DNA from 3 places in the Paenibacillus sp. 8b26 genome. Region 3 is predicted to be linked to each of the others. Evidence: riboswitches for the same ligand, from Rfam matches in the RefSeq annotation. Region 3 holds a riboswitch; each other region holds the start of a gene.

Region 1 (6,072 bases), 970 kb from region 3:
GCTTCGAATGAGGGCGGACCCAAGGAAACTGTCGTACCGAATGAAACCGGATTGCTTATTGAACCGGGTGATCCAGCCAAGCTGGAAGAAGCCATCCGCTGGATGCTGGAGCATCCACAGGAACGTCAGCAAATGGGCGATAAAGGGATGGAACGGGTCAAGAAGCATTTTGTTATCGAGAACACGGTTAAGGATATAGTTCATTACTATAAGGGTTTGTTGGCAGGAGTCTGACCGACATTCGCGTTAAAGGATGATTCAGATGAAAATAGCGATAGCACACGATTACTTAATCCAAATGGGCGGAGCGGAAAGGGTGGTAGAGGTATTCCACGATATGTATCCGGAGGCTCCAATCTTCACAACGGTGTTCAGCGACGACCGCCTGTCGAACAACTTGAAGGATGCAGATATTAGAGCCACCTGGCTACAGAACATCCCTGGAGTGAAGGCCAATTTCAAAGGAGTGCTGCCGCTGTACCCCATCGCTATCCGTGATTTTGATTTTAGGGATTTCGACATTGTTTTAAGCTCCAGCAGCGCATTTATGAAAAGCATCCAGGTACCTAAACATACGTTTCACATTTGTTACTGTCACACACCGATGCGGTTTGCCTGGGATTATGATACATATATGGCCCGGCAGTCCAAATCCAACCTGCTCAAAAGCATGCTAAAGCTGTACATGAATCGGTTGAAAACATGGGATGCCAAAACTTCTCGCAACGTAAACCAATTTGTCGCCAACTCTTCGGTCGTCAAACGGAGAATTCTGCACTATTACCAACGGGAGTCGGATGTCATTTTCCCTCCTGTTAATACATCCCGTTTCCAACGTGCTACAAGCATCGGTGACTATTACCTAATCGTATCCCGGTTAGTGTCCTACAAGCGCGTTGACCTGGCGATTGAGGCATTCAAGCGCAATGGTCTCAAGCTGCGCATTGTCGGTGAAGGGCCGGATCGCAAAAGACTGGAAGGCATGGCCTCCCCGAACATTGAGTTTCTTGGCAGACTTGAAGACGAAGAGGTCAACAAGCTGATGGCAGAATGCCGTGCGCTCGTTTTTCCGGGGGAAGAGGACTTCGGTATCACGCCTTTGGAGGCGAATGCAGCCGGACGGCCTGTTATCGCTTATCAGGGCGGGGGAGCGTTGGATACCATTGTCCCTAATGTGAATGGTGTATTTTTCCGCAGACATCAGGTAGAGGATGTGCTGGAGGCGGTCGCCAAGGTCGAGCAGCATGCATGGGATGTGGACGGTATCATTAGCCATGCACGAAAATTTGATGAAGATACGTTCAAGGATCATTTCAAAAAGTATGTAGAGCAAGCCTATGTGAACTTTCTAAAAGGAGGATGAACGGAATGAAGCTGGCTGTAATCGGTACTGGATACGTTGGACTCGTCTCGGGCGTGTGTTTTGCACATAAAGGTAATGAGGTGATTTGTGTCGATCTGGAGCAGCACAAAATCGACATGCTGAACCGGGCAGAATCTCCGATTTATGAACCGGGCATTGAGGAATTGATCGCTTTAAATCTGGAAGCAGGTCGTTTGCAGTTTACATCGGATTTGGCTGACGCGGTTCGACGCTCGGATATCGTTATTTTGGCGGTAGGTACGCCTTCTCTGGCTAACGGTGAAGCGAATCTGTCCTATATTGAGCAGGCGGCTGCTGATGTCGGGAAGGCCATGAACGGGTATAAAATTATTATGACCAAGAGCACGGTCCCTGTCGGAACGAACGAAAAGATCAAGGACGTGCTGGCTCGTCATACGAGTTTGTCCTTCGATATCGTATCCGCTCCGGAATTTTTGAGAGAAGGCTCTGCCATCAATGATACACTCCATCCGGATCGCATCATTATCGGTTTGGACAACACGGGGTTACGTGAAACGATGGTTACGCTGCATCAGGTGTTCACGGATAAAATTTATGTAACGGATATCCGCAGTGCCGAGATGATCAAATATGCATCCAATGCATTTCTGGCGACCAAAATTTCGTTTATCAACGAAATCGCCAATATTTGCGAAAAGGTGGGCGCGGATGTCACCTGTGTGGCTGACGGTATGGGGATGGACAAACGAATCGGGTCCTCTTTCCTGCAAGCAGGGATCGGGTACGGGGGCTCTTGCTTCCCGAAAGACACGAATGCGCTCATCCAAATTGCGGGTAACGTAGACTATGAATTTAAGCTGTTAAAATCGGTGGTCGAGGTGAACACCGACCAGCGTTTCATGATCGTAGCCAAGCTGCGCGAATCGCTGGGTCAACTGCATGGCGTGCCGATTGGCATTTGGGGCTTGGCCTTCAAGCCGAATACAGACGATATCCGCGAGGCTCCGGCACTGGAAATCGTCGAAACGCTGATCCAGGCAGGCGCTATTGTGAAGCTGTATGATCCGATTGCGATGGAAAAATTCAAGGAGCGCGTGGATCACCCGAATATTGTATGGTGCTCCTCCCCGCAGCAAGCCGCCGAAGGAAGCGACGCGGTCTGCCTGCTGACCGATTGGGAAGAGTTCAAGAACGTCAATCTCGTGCAATTGTCTTCCATTTTGCACAAGCCAGTCCTGATTGACGGTCGTAACGTATTTACTGAGGAGCAGATTCAAGGCTCCGGGCTGGAATACTACTCTGTGGGTCGTCCGCGGATGAGTGGGTGGAACAGAGACAAGGTGGAAGCTTAAAAAGTGATGGATTTAAAAGTGAAACATTAAAAAGTGACTGTGGTGGTGTTGGAGGCGCTACGCGTGCAGATTGTTCTTCCGATTGCTGTTACCCCCGGATTTTCTTGATTGTATAAAACATTCAAAGGTTAAAATCCGGGGATAAAGGCAAACGCTGACGCTTCTTCAGAACAATTCTGCCCGCTCCGCTGCTTTTACCGCATGGAGTCACAATTTTTAACCTCCCACCTTATGGGGGGAGGTAGGAAGGGCGTATCCGAAGGAGCGGCTCAGTGAAGCCGCTCCTTCGGATCAAAGCGCCATGCGGCTGCGCCGAGCGCGTGAGCGTCTTTACAGGCTGACCGGACATGAATCGTCCGGTCGTGCCTTTTGCAATAAAAGGTATGATCGGCATGATGCATATTTGAGTAGCGCAGGGATGGATTTGAATCTGGAGAAGCGGAGCGGTCGCCTTTGACGTGGGATTCTTACCTCTGGATGTCTTATTCAATCCGAAGAATCCCACGACAACAGCGATCGTAAGATCAAATCCATCCCGTAGCGGGCTACTCAACCGTGCTCCATCCGATCACCTACCCAAATTATAGAGAGGAAGTGGAGAGTTATGAAGCTCGTACTTTTGTCTGGTGGTTCCGGTAAAAGATTATGGCCTTTGTCCAACGATTCCCGTTCCAAACAATTTTTGAAGGTGCTGGAGAGTCCGGAGGGAAATTCGGAGTCGATGGTGCAACGGGTGTGGAGACAACTGGGGGATAACGGCTTGTCTGAATCCTCGTTCATTGCAACAGGGAGAGCGCAGGTCGAAATGATTCAGAGTCAGGTTGGGCAGGATACGCGTATCATTGTTGAGCCGGAACGAAGAGATACCTTTCCCGCCATTGCGTTGACAGCGACCTATCTATATTCCATCGTTGGTGTTTCGCCCGATGAAATTGTTGCTATATTGCCGGTAGACCCCTATGTAGAGGATGCTTTCTTTGCTACCGTCGCCCAGTTGGAGCATACCCTTCAGGAGAGTGAAGGCAAGCTTGCGTTAATTGGGGTTGTCCCTTCTTATCCTTCTGAGAAATACGGTTACATTATACCGAAAAACGATGCTACACAAGGTAGCACAGGCTACCGTGAAGTGAGCCATTTTCAAGAGAAACCCGACCGAGAGCAGGCGGAGCGTCTGATTGAACGCAATGCTCTATGGAACTGCGGGGTTTTTGCATTCAAATTAGGTTATTTGCTTGATATCTTGGCATCCAAAGGATTGCCGCTGAACTATGAAGAAATGCAAAAGCAATATTCTTCTCTGGAAAAAATCAGCTTTGACTACGCGGTAGTTGAGAAGGAAAAGGATATCGTTGTTCTTCCGTATGATGGCTTCTGGAAGGACTTGGGTACCTGGAACACCTTGACGGAAGAAATGTCCCATCAGCAAGTGGGCAGAGGTGTAGTAACAGAGGATTGTGTCAATACGAGCCTCATCAATGAACTGGATATTCCCGTGGCGATTATTGGAACGAATGATCTGATCGTAGCTGCCAGCCCGGATGGCATCCTTGTGACTAATAAGGCAGAAAGTCCGCGCATCAAGGAAGTGCTCAAAGCACATAATCAGCGACCAATGTACGAAGAGCGCCGTTGGGGACATTATCGGGTAGTGGATTATGTAAAGTATGAAGAGGGCAATGAGGTATTGACTAAGCGAATCCGTGTGCTGCAAGGCAAAAATATCAGCTACCAACTTCATTTCAAACGGAGTGAAATTTGGACCATCATTAGCGGTGAAGCGGAAATTATTTTGAATGAAAAGCTGCACAAGGTGAAGGCTGGTGATGTGGTTCGCATTCCTGAAGGGACGAAGCATAGCATTTTGGCCGTGACTGATGTGGAATTAATCGAGGTGCAGACAGGTTCTGAGCTGGTTGAAGAGGATATTGTCCGCTTTTGCATGGATTGGGATGAAATTTCCCGTCACAAGTTTATTTCATAAATATTTCGTAAAGATGAAAAAAGACTCATTTATGAAGTTATTTAGCCCAAACTGTCGAAAATACACGAAAATCTGTAAACTCATGAACATGACCTATTAAATTTTGGTAAAAAAAAGTCGATACTTAGGGATAAGAAGGAATCCAAACTCCTTCCACGATAAACGCAGCCCTGTTGAAAGGCAGGTACGCAAAGCTAAAGGGCCTTCCGTAAGGATGGCAGCCTGGCTACCGAAAGGAAGAGCGAGAGTGAGCCCCTATTTTACCCCTGTGAATCGATGGATACGCAGTGTACTCCCCGTTGTTATGCTTTTTTCTTTGTTGCCCGTCGGCTTTGGTGAATCTTTGTCCGTGGCGAATGCTGCCACATTACAGCCTGTTAATTCGGACGCTTCTGCTGAGGCCCGTGAACTATACAGCTATTTGATCAGCATCTCGGGGAAAAAAATGGTCACAGGTCAACATGATTATTTGGAAAGTCCGGATGAATTAAGCAACAAGGTCCAAAAAATCAGTAAGGCGTATGCTGGTGTACATGGCTACGAGATGGGAGCCATCTCCGGCCAGTCCGCCGCTACGGAGGCAGCACAACGTAAAAATCTCGTCGATAGCGCTATACGTTGGAGTAGAGATGGCGGCATAGTTACGATGACTTATCATGAACCGTTGCCGGGCAGGCCACTGACTTGGGCCAATGTGCAGGCGAAAATAAGCCAGGCGGAGTTCAATAAATACGTGACGCCGGGCACTACGCAGTATAATCTTCTCATTGCCGATCTGGATAAGGTCGCTATATCGTTAAAGCAGCTTCGTGATGCGGGTGTTCCGGTATTATGGAGACCTTACCACGAAATGAACGGCGACTGGTTCTGGTGGGGAAACAAGAACAATTTCAATCAGCTATGGAATATCATGTATGACCGTTTTGTAAACACGCATCAACTGAACAATCTGCTGTGGGTATGGAGTCCGAATGCGCCTAGTTCGTACACCGTCCCATATACCCCGAAATATCCGGGGGATGACAAGGTGGATATCTTGGCTGTAGACATTTACAACAATGATTTTAAGCAAAGCCATTACGAAGGACTGCTCGGACTGGCACGGAATAAGCCGATTGCCATTGGGGAACACGGTGAGATGCCGAGTCCCGAGGTCATGCAGGCTCAGCCCAAATGGGTGTATTCCATGACTTGGGGCAAGATGCTCACCGAAAATAACACGACGGATCAGATTCAGGATTATATGAATAATTCGAAGAGCTTGACGCGGGATGACGTGAAAAAAGGGTTGGCTGCGATGAAACAACCTGAGGTGGAGTCACCGACCGTACCGGATACGGGGCAAAACGGCTCGGCTCCGGCTCCACCAGTGGTAAGCAAACCAGCCCCGCCTT
Region 2 (6,072 bases), 2.9 Mb from region 3:
CAGGTCGTCCGGTGGATTGCACTCGTGCCGAGATGAAAGAGAAGGCCACGCAGCCGCCTAAAAGCTACACAGAGGGCACGTTGCTTAAAGCCATGGAGAGCGCAGGCAAGCAGATGGAGAACGAGGAGCTGCGCGAGGTCATGAAGGATGCGGGACTGGGTACGCCGGCGACACGTGCTGCTACGATTGAACGGTTGAAGAAGGTTGGCTACATTGAAATGAAGGGTAAAAAGATCCTCATTACGGATAAGGGGAAAATGGCTATTGACCTGATTCGTCATGCGGGGGTTGACCTGCTTGCCTCGCCGGAAATGACAGGCCAATGGGAACGCCGTTTGCATCAAATTTCCAAGGGGGAAGCTGCCCAGGAAAAGTTTATGGATAACGTTAAAAAGTTTACCTTATCCATCATTGACAAGGTGAGGCAGCAACCACCGGCTCCAGCGAACGCTTTTGGCGAGGAAGCAAGAGGCAAACGCTCGGGTAGTAAGGGAGCCACCCGTAGTGGAGGCGCAAGCGGAAGCATCACCACCCAAGGGGCTGCACGCGCTCCGTCACGTCGTACCAACAACTCGGGCGGAGCATCGTCACTGGAGCAAGTGCCATCGGGCGCAGGGGGGCGTACTGCGGCTGCATCGGGTTCAGCTGGGAGTAGCTCAAGCGCGAGGGCAGCACGAGCTTCGTCCGCCGAGCTGTCGGGCACTTCGCCAGGCCAAAGGCAGACTTTAGGCAGCTGCCCGCGGTCGAATTGCGGCGGGAGCATCATCGAAGGCCGCAAAGGATATGGATGCAGCCACTACAAGCAGGGCTGCGGCTTTGTCGTCTGGAAGGAATATGCTGGCAAGCAGATTACGGAAACGATGCTCAAGTCTCTGTTGACGAAGGGACAGACACAGCTGCTATCTTTTAAGCGTAAAGATGGTTCGACCGTCAAAGCAAGAATTGTTCTGAATGAACCAGGTACAGGGCAACTTAGCGTTCGTGAGGAAAACTGATACAGGTACAGAGTATGATTTTCGACAGATTGAAAAAGAAGGCCTTTTCTAGCTGCCATCAGATGATTTCTGAATTCATCAGGAGTCATCTTTTTTTATGTTCCGTACACCAAAATTCCCCATAAGAGATACTTGTATAACATTTTATTAAACATTTGTAAGCTTTCAACCGATAAAACAAATAAGGGTTATGCAAAAGTATTTTTTTAGGTAGTTTATAAAGCAGACTCTATGCATAGCGTTCAAAAAACTTTCCATAGCGGACTGTGCAAACCAGGAAGAAAAGTTGTGTTATGTGCTTTAAAACGTGAAGGCAATCGTTTCACATGAAAACTTTTTTACGGGAGATGATGGAAGGATCGTGGAAGAGAAAACGGTAAATGTGGCAGGCTCACTGCAATTACGTAAGCTGGGAAACTCGGATTTAAAGCTGTCACCGCTGGGGCTTGGGTGTTGGCAGTTTAGCAATGGAAAAGGGATAGTCGGGAAATTCTGGCCAGTGCTGCGGCGGGAGGATATACGGCAAATCGTTCAGACCAGTTTAGAAGGTGGAGTTAATTGGTTTGATACCGCCGAAGCATACGGTGGCGGACAGTCTGAGCAGCTACTGGCCGGCACGCTGAATGAGATCGGGGGACCGCTCGCGGAACAGGCGAATATCGCTACGAAATGGTGGCCGGCCTTTCGGACCGCAGGCAGTATCACAGCAACAATTGATGAACGTATTCGCCATTTGGATCAACGGACGATTCACCTCTACCAGGTGCATTCGCCTTACTCCTTTGCTTCGGTTGGCGCCGTAATGAATGCGATGGCTAAACTGGTTGGGCAAGGAAAGATTAAATATGTGGGCGTAAGCAACTTTTCCGCGCAACAAATACGTGAAGCCGATCGTGTGCTGCGTGAACACGGCCTTCGCCTAGTTTCGAATCAAGTGAAATACAGCCTACTCGACCGGAGAATCGAACAGAACGGAATTCTGGACACGGCAAAAGAGCTTGGCGTGGCGATCATCGCATACTCTCCGCTAATGCAGGGGATCTTAAGTGGAAAATTCCATAATAATCCGTCTCTGGTCAAGTCGATCAAGGGTCCGCGCAAGTGGACGGCGGCATTCCGGGATTCGGGGCTGCGGAGATCGAAGCCACTAATTGAAACATTGGAACAGCTGGCTCAACAATATAACGTGACGCCAACGCAGATTGCCCTGAATTGGCTGATTAACGCTCACGGAGAGAACGTATTTGCGATACCTGGGGCTTCAAAAGTACATCATGCTGTGGAAAATGTGAAGGCGATGCAGTTTACCTTGACAGCCAGTGAGATTGAGATGGTCAGCCACGTTTCCAACCAAGTGCTGAAATCAAAGTGATCATGGCTCAAATAGTGGAATATTCCGTTGGAAAATGAACTTCGCCGGTACGCTGTCTAACACCTCCATGACTAGGACGATATTGTCCATGTGCGCTCCTTGACGCTTGGTTGACATTAATGCTTCGTTCGCAGGCGGAAGAATGGCATGCTTCTTCCTTGCTAAAGGTTAGGCGCGACATTTCTTGTAAGGACATTCTTTTTTTCGGCGTGACTATGTGCTATGACTGGCCCTTGGATATATCCTCCGCAGTTACACTCCAACTGTCAGTCACTTCTCGTGTACACTCACGTCGCTATTTTCGGCAAAACATCGAATGCGAGAAAAGCTTTGGAACGTCATTTGTGTCGTAACCTCATAGAATATCGCATGTGAAAACACAAATATTAAAAACTTAGAACTAATTGACAAAATAAGATATTTTTCATATGATACAATTAATTTTATTAATTTCATATATGTACCAATATTAAGGTGTATACTAGGCGGATCACAAATCCATCATTTAAAAAAAGCTAAGCGGCTAAGTTGTGCAGGTTGGTATCTTTGAATCTTGGGAGGGGGGGATGAGAGAATTAAGTAAATTGAACTGGAGTTGTCGGACGACAGGAATTTAGTAGCTCGCTCTAATATATCAATCAGCATCTAACAACGTATTGTAAATATCCATAAAGGTAAAACGTTTCGGAAATTCAAGGTCAGCTCCTACCGAATGTAGGAGGAAGAAGCATAAGATCATGTTCAAGAGATGTAAAAAAATATACTTATTTATTTCCCGTTAATCGTAATCACCTCGAAAGTGGTGGACACAAAGCCATGGGTCTAAAGCTGGATTAAACAGCCATGATTGCCAGGTTGCCGAAGGAAACCGGGCGAAGTCTGCTGTCTGTTCCTGTGCTTTTTATATGGGAACAGGCTTCTTTTATTTGCAGCGGGAAATGATTGGGCTTGCAGAGTAGAACGCATGAAATGATTAACAACAGGAGGGGATTTTATGCAAACGAGCGTAATAAGTGTCAAGGAGTATCCGTTAAGTTCCTATCAGAAAGATATATGGTTCGAACAGTGCATGTACCCTGAAAAGCCCATTTACAATATCGGTGGGTATGTTGAGGTTAAAGGAAACCTGAATACAGCTATTATTAGGCAGTCCATGCAGTTGTTAATCAGACAAAATGATTCTCTGAGTGCCCGTTTTATTGATAAAAAGGGAGAGCCTTATTTAACATTTTTGCCGGAAGCTGACTATGAAGTTCCGTTTCATGATTTTTCGGTGAAGGAAAATCCAAATTCTTTTTGCATCAACTGGATGAAAAATGAATTTTTAAAACCTTTTCAACCAGAGGACTTCTATTTTCAATTTGTTTTGTTGAAAGGTGCTCCGAACACATACTTCATTTTACTTAAAGTTCATCATTTGGTGATCGATGGCTGGGGATTTGCTCTCTTAATCAGTCAACTGTTTGACAATTACAATAAATTGGCGCAAGGAATTGGCGAAATGAACAGAACGGTCTATTCCTATGCTGATTTTATTTCCGATAATCAGAATTATCTGAATTCTCCGGCCTTTTTAAAAGACAGGGCGTTCTGGCAGAACAAATATCTGACCATTCCCGAGCCTCTGCTGAGCAGAGGCATGGATATCGATGATGGTGACGGCGATTCCGTTTGGAGTGATCGACGAACCTTAACGATAAACAAGGCGTTATATAATCAAATGATTGAATTTTGCAAGGAGGAAGGATGCTCGTCGTTCCATTATTTTTTAGGCATACTGTTCCTGTATTTCAGCAAGATTTGCAATCGGAACGAAATGGTGATCGGCGTCCCGGTTTTTAATCGGAGCAAAGCGAAATATAAGCAGACTATGGGACATTTCGCCAACGTGCTGCCGCTGCGGATCAGCCCCGAGAAAGATATAAGCTTCAAAGAACTGATTAAGAGCATCCGACGTGAGCTTATGCAATGCTATCGACATCAGAAGATGTCTTTCGGTGAAATTTACCGGGCGGTTTACGAGAATAGCAATGAGAAAGGCAAACTGTTTGATATATCGCTTTCTTTCGAAGAACAGGAAACGAGAGAAGCATTGATCGGCGCAGCAAGCCGGATTGTAAGTATGCCGCATCATCATGAAAGAAATGCACTCAATCTCCTGATATGGGGACAAGAAGGTGAAGCGGATGTAGCCGTTAATTTTGACTATCAGATACAGGCTTTTGAAAGATTCATCCCCATTGGGAACGTTATCTCCCACTTTGAATATTTGTTTGCTCAAGTCATGGAGCAAAGTGAAACTCTTATTTCGCAAATCGAAATCGTGCCAGAGGAAGAAAGGAGTACGCTAGTTCGCGGCTTTAACCATACAGAGGTAGAATATCCGAAGGATCAAACGATCCACGGGTTGTTTGAGGAACGAGCGGAGCAAAGAGCAGATCACCTGGCTTTGGTCTGGGGAGAGCAAACGCTGACCTACCGGGAGCTGAACGAGCAGGCGAATCGGCTGGCCATTGTCTTGAGAGAGCGTGGAGTGAAGCCGAACGATATCATCGCCATCATGGCGGAGCGTTCCATGGAAATGGTCATAGGCATCCTGGGAACACTCAAAGCGGGCGGCGCCTACCTGCCGATAGATCCGAATTATCCGGAGGAACGGATTCACTACATGCTGGAGGACAGCGGCGCGTCCATTGTACTGACGCAAAAGCATCTCCGGGACAAGCTCACCTACCACGGGGCAATCATGGACTTGGATGACGAAAGCCTGAGGTATATAGAGCTAGACCGTGCCAGTCCGGAGCCTGTTAACAATCCGGAGGATTTGGCTTATATCATTTATACCTCGGGATCTACGGGGAAACCCAAAGGGGTCATGGTAGAACACCGGGGAATCATCAACCTCCAGCATTTCTTCCAGGAACAATGGGGCGTGGATGGATCGGACCGGATGCTGCAATTTGCCAGCAGTTCGTTTGATGCCTCGGTTTGGGAAATGTTCACGATTTTGCTGGGAGGTGGAACGCTGTATCTGGTTTCGCGAGATATTATTAATAATCTGAATGAATTTGCACGCTTCATGAACGAAAACCAAATTACGATTGCGCTGTTGCCGCCTACCTATCTGGCTGGGATTGAGCCGGACAGGCTGCCGACGCTGAAAAAACTGGTGACAGGCGGATCAGCGATTACCAAAGAGCTGGTAATGCGGTGGAAGGACAGCGTGGAGTATATGAACGCCTATGGTCCGAGCGAATCGAGTGTAATTGCAACCGCGTGGATGTACCGGGAAGAGGAAATGGGGTATCCATCGGTACCGATTGGCAAACCGATTGCCAATACTCGAATTTACATTATGGATACACATCAAAAGCTGCTGCCGCTGGGAGCAGCCGGGGAAATGTGCATTGCGGGAGACGGATTGGCCAGGGGGTATCTGCACCGGCCGGAGCTGACGGCGGAGAAGTTTGTGGCGAATCCTTACGAGGCTGGAGAGAAGCTGTACCGTACGGGCGATCTGGTGCGCTGGCTGCCGGACGGGAATATCGAATTTTTGGGAAGAATCGACGATCAGGTGAAAATTCGGGGCTTTCGCATTGAGCTGGGAGAAATCGAAGCACAGTTGCAAAAGCATCCGCTTGTCCGGGAAGTGGCGGTGATCGCTAGGGAAGACAAGCAAGGCGAGAAGTATCTGGCGGCGTATTT
Region 3 (6,072 bases):
CATTGCCCGTGTGAATTCCAAAGCTAACGACACTCTATTTCCTGTAAAAGCTCGCCCCACAAGTGAGCTGTTTCGGGAATACGACTTGGGAAAAGCTATGGACGAAGAAAAGGACGCCCCTAATTACCCAGGACGTCCTCTAATGTAAAATATATTTATCTCCTCAAGCGGATTCCTTGATGGCTACAATGCGCAATCGGCGGGTGTCGATCATCCATTGACCTTCCCGGTCAAGGTGTGGCTTAACCTTTACCTCGATGGCACGGTAGATCGACGCTTCGTCTGCGGAGGTGACGTCCAGGAAGAAATAATCGGCGAACTTGTCCAGCCAGTCCCGAACCCCTGTATCTCCATTGAGCGGAGTGGGCCTGTCGAAGTGCTGAGCCAACGTGACGCGAAAGCCGGTCTGCTCCAGCAGGCTGGCGTATTCGCCAATGGTGGGAAAATACCACGGATTCCGGCCCGTCCACGCATAACCATGCTCCTCCAGCGTCTGCTCCATGGCAGCGGTCAGCACGGCGACATTGCCGCTGCCGGCGAATTCGGCGACGAATCGGCCACCTTCCCGGAGGGCCAGCCAGATGGAACGGACGACAGCGGAAGCATCCTTGATCCAGTGCAAAACTGCATTGGAGAACACAGCGTCAAAGCGAACATCTGCCCGATAATGACAAGCGTTTTCCACCTGAATATTCAGTCCAGGATACTTCTGTCTGGCCCTCTTCACCATCTCCTCCGACAGGTCGATACCTGTGGGTATTGCTCCGGCAGCTGCGATCTTGGCCATCAGGTCCCCTGTCCCGCAGCCCACGTCCAGAATTCGCTCCCCCGGTCGGGGCTGTAGCAAGGACAAGACCCCGGCTCCCAGCTTGTCATTATACTCTTCCGAGTTCCAATGATTGGTAGAGTGTTCGCTACACATAAGTTCAGTCTCCTTTTTGTATGATTACGGTTCACAATAGTAATGGATCATTTTCTCACAAATATCGTCGAAAAAAATAAATAATTATGCTCAAAGTATTCGAAAAAGACGAGCGCTTGGGTGAATATGCCGGCTTCCCTGGAATGCTGCCTCCAGTTATGTCCCGTGGGTCCGGGCTGACGAATGGCCTTGCCCTCGCCTAGTGCATATGCTCCCCCCTTAAAGCGGCTGCCAATCCTCTTCCGTCAGGTCCGCAACAACGGACATCGCCGCTTTGCTGCCGGAGGCTGCAGCATAAATCAATTGGGAAGGCATCACATAAGCCGAATCCCCGGCCGCGTATACTCCTGCTGCGGCGGTCCTGCCCATCGCATCGGTAACAATCCCACCGTTTTCTGCAGTTTGATAGCCCAATGCTTCATTGAACCTGGCTTTGGGAAGCAGAGTGGGAGCAATAAATCCTCCGCTTCGCTCAATATGCGTGCCATCCGTAAAATGCACCCGTTCGAGCAAGCCATACCGCCCGGAAAATGCTGCGACAGGAGTATCCACGATCCGTATGTCCTTGGATGCAAGCTGCTGCCGCTGTTCGGCAGTCAGAATATCGCAGCCATTGGTGCATACGACCACATCACGACTCCAGTTGAGCAGCAGCTTGACTGTATGGAACATGCCAGGATTGTCCGAAATGACCGCAAGCGGTCGATCCCGCAGCTCCCAGCCATCGCAAAAAGGGCAGTTGAACAGGCTTTTCCCGTAAAAGTCGCGAAGCCCCTCGATCTCGGGAAACGCCTCCTTCAGCCCGGCAGCCAAAATCAGCTTGCGGGCCTGTACACGCTCGCCTGACGAGGTGCGAAGGGCAAAGTCATGATCCGTCCTCTGAATATCGGTCACCTCGGCCGGCCAATGCCGGACCGACGGGTAGCTCAGCACCTCCTCGTAGGCAATGCGCCGAAACTCGGCCGGCTGAATCCCATCTCGCGTAATGAATCCGTGAGAGGCATGCGTCACGCCGTTCCTCGGCTGGCTGTTGTCAAATAGCGCAACGCTTCGTCTCGCTCTGCCGAGCACCAGCGCTGCATTTAATCCCGCCGGCCCGCCGCCGACAATGGCACAATCGTAGCTCATAAGTTCAATTCCTCCATTTAATGTTTTGAAGATTTTACAGATGTATTATATCTATAATTAATCAAAGCTTAGTATTGCCCTTTGCAATCACAAGGACAATGCAACTTGATCAGTAAGATCGATCATTTTGGTGCTCTTTAGATGCCGCTCCATCGCTTCCTCGGCCGCCAGCATCACCTGATGGATAAGCGAAGCCGACTCGATCAGCCCCGCTTTCACCAGCTTCGTGAGTATTTTCGAAAGGTATGTGGGAGATACGCCCTGCGTGTCGGCAAGCCGCCGAACGCCTACCGGTCTGTCCGGCGCAAAGGCAATCAAATAAAGCATCGTGTGGAGGGCATAGTTCGTCGCTTTTGAATATCTTTCCTCCCCTAATTACAGATTTAATGTATCTATAATAACCATTATACTGCCGATCTGTCAAGAAGCTTTTCGAAGACGCCGCTTGACAAGCTATTAGCTGGTATAGCGTAATTCCCTCAGTATAAAAGCCGATTCTTCATGAACTATCAAAATATGGAATACCAGCAGGGCTACGAATCGACATTAGCCGCATTCGAGGAAGTGTTTGCTTGCTGGGCATAATTATTGAGAACGGCAACGTGTTTGATTTCGAGCTGTCTGCGGAAGACTTAGCCCAGATTGATGGGCTGAACCGCAACGAACGCGCTGGAGCAGACCGGGACAACTTCAACTTCTTGGTTCATTTTCCCTAAAGTAGTTTATATAACGAATACAAAATTGCGCAATGAAGAGGGCTCACTTATTGCGTAATTTTGTATGCATATATCCGCATTTATCTGTCTTTTGGCTCTACATGTTCGTGAACAAAATCACAACATTGGACCCAAGATTATTTTCCTAGAGATAAGTCCTATGAACCATTTTCTCTGAATGAAGTCCCAAATTTCTTAAACCGAAAGGATAAGTGCCCTGGGAAGTGGAATGGGCATAAGATACCTTTTTGCACAATTCCTGCAATTCACCCCAGAAAGGACTTGAGCCCATGATATCCCCAGATTTTTTTAGTATTATCCACATTCTTCATAGGGATTATCAAGTTAAATACCCATGAGAAATAAAGCATCCATAATTTGTACAAATATTATTTGCTATCTGGACATATACGATGTGATAAAATAAACTTTTATAAATAGGAAATCATGTGTAAACAGCCATTATATATTGGTAAACACACAATACTCTGCTTAATAAAATTGCTTTTTTGTAAAGGAATTGGATATGACAACAGACCAAAAAAACAACGGGAGTCTCTGGAACGGTGATCCAGTCGTTATTGTACGTACTCCTTCTGCTTTTGCCAAGCAATCCCTTTTATATATACAGGAAATTGGCTATTTCCAAAAAACATCTGCTTTTAGGATGGAACGTAAGGAGCTCACCTCTTTTTTGCTCGTCTTTACGTTGTCTGGAAAAGGAGAATTGCAGTACCGCGAGAAGAAATACATATTGAATCCTCATGATTTGTTTTTTGTCAATTGCGAGGAGTATGTGCAATATGGTATCAGCGGTCATGAAACTTGGGAGTTCATCAGTTTATATCTGTACGGCAACCTGATCGAGAATTTTTACGAACAATTTGCCAAGCACAATAAGCCCGTCATATCATTACACAATCCATCTATCGTATTAAACAAGCTGCATACCCTGATATGCGGGCAGTCTGACAGAAGCCTCTCCTCTGAGTTGCTGACGTCTAGACTCATCGGTGAATTGCTTACATGCGTTTTACAGCATCCCTATGAGTATCCGCACGCGAATACGGATACTATCAGCGAAGTACGCCGGGTCCAGCAATTTTTAGATCAATCTTATAGTGAACGAATTACGCTGGATTCGCTGGCAGACATGTTCGAGTTAAACAAGTTCAATTTGGCTAAAAATTTCAAAAAACAGATCGGATTTTCTCCTATTGATTATCTCATTAATGTTCGTATCACAGCCGCTCAGGGCTGGCTTAAAACCAGTGACATATCCATTGTAGATATCGCGCGGTACGTAGGGATTCCTAATACGAGCCATTTTATTAACTTATTCAAAGAACATATAGGAGAAACACCGCATTCCTTCCGCAAAAAATGGGGTAACCGTTCCAAGCTATAAATGGAAATGTCACAAGAGTCCAGTTTGATAGAGCGATAGACGTACAAGCTATTCAGGATAACGGCAAAACTGTCGAAAGGCAGCGACGCAAAACTATAGGGCCTTCCTACCAAGATGGCAGCCAGCTACCGGTTGAACGAGCTTTTTATTATGTCTTTTTTACATAAATACACGACAACATCATATGTCCACTCTTGAAGAAAAGCCTTGATCGCTATGATCAGGGCTTTTTTCTGTTGGGATAGTCATGTAAGCCTAGCATGCTGAATATACTAATTTCGGACAAGAAGGAGGGGAAGGGGAGAACCATATCCGCCGAAGAATGGCCATATTACGATGAATAGGAGAATTACTTGAAACATGAGAATAAAAATAAATATCATGATCATTGCGTTATTGCTCATTGTCCAGAGCTTTTTCAGTGCAACGCTGGCTTACGCAGATACTTCGGTACCGGAACTACCGGAAAGCGCCGTAACCGATTCTGCCCAGACCGTTACGGATACTGTGTACGGTATCCCAAACCCTGAACCGCCCATTGAGGCTCCTTCCGATACAACCCCCATCGTGCAGGCAACAGTAGGCCCAACAACTCAGGAGGGAACAACCCAGGAGAGCATATTAACCAAGCTGATCCTGACGGATGAGACAGGGCGTGTTATTGACGCAGTATACAATCCGGGCAGCCAGTTGGACATCGGGGCAGCCATTCAACTGGGCTATGAATGGGAGCTTCCCGACAATACCTATAAAGCAGGAGATACCTTCACCTTTCAACTGCCGCAACAGTTTGCCATTTATACCGATATCTCATCTCCATTAGTGTCCACTGACGGAACCGTAGGTACTTTCACCGTGGATCGTCAAGGCAAGGTCATTATGACCTTCAACGATTATGTAGAGCACCATTCCAATGTCAGCGGCAAGCTGCAAATCAAGACCGAGTTCACGAAAGAAACAGTAAAAGGCAGCACGGAGATCATTATTGCGATTCCGATTAAAGGCGGGGTCCAAACGGTCATCGTGAATGTCAAGCCGCCGTCAGGGCCAACCCTGAGCAAGCAAGGGAAAACGGATGGCACGAGCCGGATCGACTGGACCATTAATGTGAACAAACAGCTAAACACCGTAAAGCATGCCCTCATCACAGACCCGACTCCTTCAGGGCTGGAGCTCGTAAGAGACTCCATCCGGCTATATCATTTGCAAGTGAATATTGACGGCACGACCGTCGTTCGGGACCCCGTGAATGAGAGTAAATATACGATCGAAGCGGATCAGGCGGGCACCGGGTTTGTGATTCGTTTTCAAGACGACAGTATTAGCAGCGCCTATCAGGTGCAATACTTCACACGCATTACTGGCGACGAAACCCGTTTTTCCAACACCGCGACTCTTTCAGGAGATGCTATAGAGAATGTCTCTGCTACCGCTACCGTGCAGGTGGAACGTGGTGCATTTTTGTCCAAAGAAGTGGAGAAATATGATGCTGTCACGCAAACGATATCGTGGGCTATAAAATATAACTTTGGCGAGAAAAAGATTCCTAAGGAAAAAGCCTTCTTGAAAGATCGTTTTAACAGAACCCAAAACTGGCTGCCCGGCTCCCTGAAGGTATTTAAGGGAAATACACTGGAAGAACTCCCGTCTTGGGCATACACCGCCATCCCTGTCAGTAGCTTTCCCGACCGTAACGGCTTCGATCTTCAATTCAACATTGACGTAGATTCAGCCTACACCATACGGTATCAGACACAAGCCAGAGATCGCGTTTATGAAAATGAAAAAATTATAAATATCGTAACCTCCGATGGAGTCGAAAAGGATGCGTCTACGGTAATCAAAAGCGGTGTCATCACTAAAGTCTATGACACGCCCAATTACAACACCAAAATCAT

What was found. Region 3 has a riboswitch for cyclic di-GMP ahead of ACQ4MX_RS12680 (collagen binding domain-containing protein). Riboswitches for the same ligand answer to the same signal wherever they lie in the genome.
Region 1: linked by a shared signal. The riboswitch ahead of ACQ4MX_RS08040 (glycosyl hydrolase) and the one ahead of ACQ4MX_RS12680 (collagen binding domain-containing protein) in region 3 are both predicted to bind cyclic di-GMP.
Region 2: linked by a shared signal. The riboswitch ahead of ACQ4MX_RS27715 (amino acid adenylation domain-containing protein) and the one ahead of ACQ4MX_RS12680 (collagen binding domain-containing protein) in region 3 are both predicted to bind cyclic di-GMP.

Annotation. Positions count from the first base shown of each region.
Region 1 is NZ_CP192445.1:1,785,037-1,791,108, reverse strand. It holds gene ACQ4MX_RS08065 (glycosyltransferase family 4 protein) at 1-234, shown strand, start outside; gene ACQ4MX_RS08060 (glycosyltransferase) at 263-1,363, shown strand; gene ACQ4MX_RS08055 (UDP-glucose dehydrogenase family protein) at 1,369-2,697, shown strand; gene ACQ4MX_RS08050 (hypothetical protein) at 2,999-3,154, shown strand; gene ACQ4MX_RS08045 (sugar phosphate nucleotidyltransferase) at 3,302-4,678, shown strand; cyclic di-GMP riboswitch class I at 4,832-4,912, shown strand; gene ACQ4MX_RS08040 (glycosyl hydrolase) at 4,893-6,072, shown strand, end outside.
Region 2 is NZ_CP192445.1:5,970,195-5,976,266, forward strand. It holds gene ACQ4MX_RS27705 (DNA topoisomerase 3) at 1-995, shown strand, start outside; gene ACQ4MX_RS27710 (aldo/keto reductase) at 1,357-2,367, shown strand; cyclic di-GMP riboswitch class I at 3,141-3,230, shown strand; gene ACQ4MX_RS27715 (amino acid adenylation domain-containing protein) at 3,362-6,072, shown strand, end outside.
Region 3 is NZ_CP192445.1:2,754,791-2,760,862, forward strand. It holds gene ACQ4MX_RS12655 (class I SAM-dependent methyltransferase) at 164-922, opposite strand; gene ACQ4MX_RS12660 (NAD(P)/FAD-dependent oxidoreductase) at 1,142-2,050, opposite strand; partial or broken gene ACQ4MX_RS12665 (RrF2 family transcriptional regulator) at 2,138-2,413, opposite strand; gene ACQ4MX_RS12670 (hypothetical protein) at 2,623-2,766, shown strand; gene ACQ4MX_RS12675 (AraC family transcriptional regulator) at 3,293-4,174, shown strand; cyclic di-GMP riboswitch class I at 4,227-4,307, shown strand; gene ACQ4MX_RS12680 (collagen binding domain-containing protein) at 4,535-6,072, shown strand, end outside.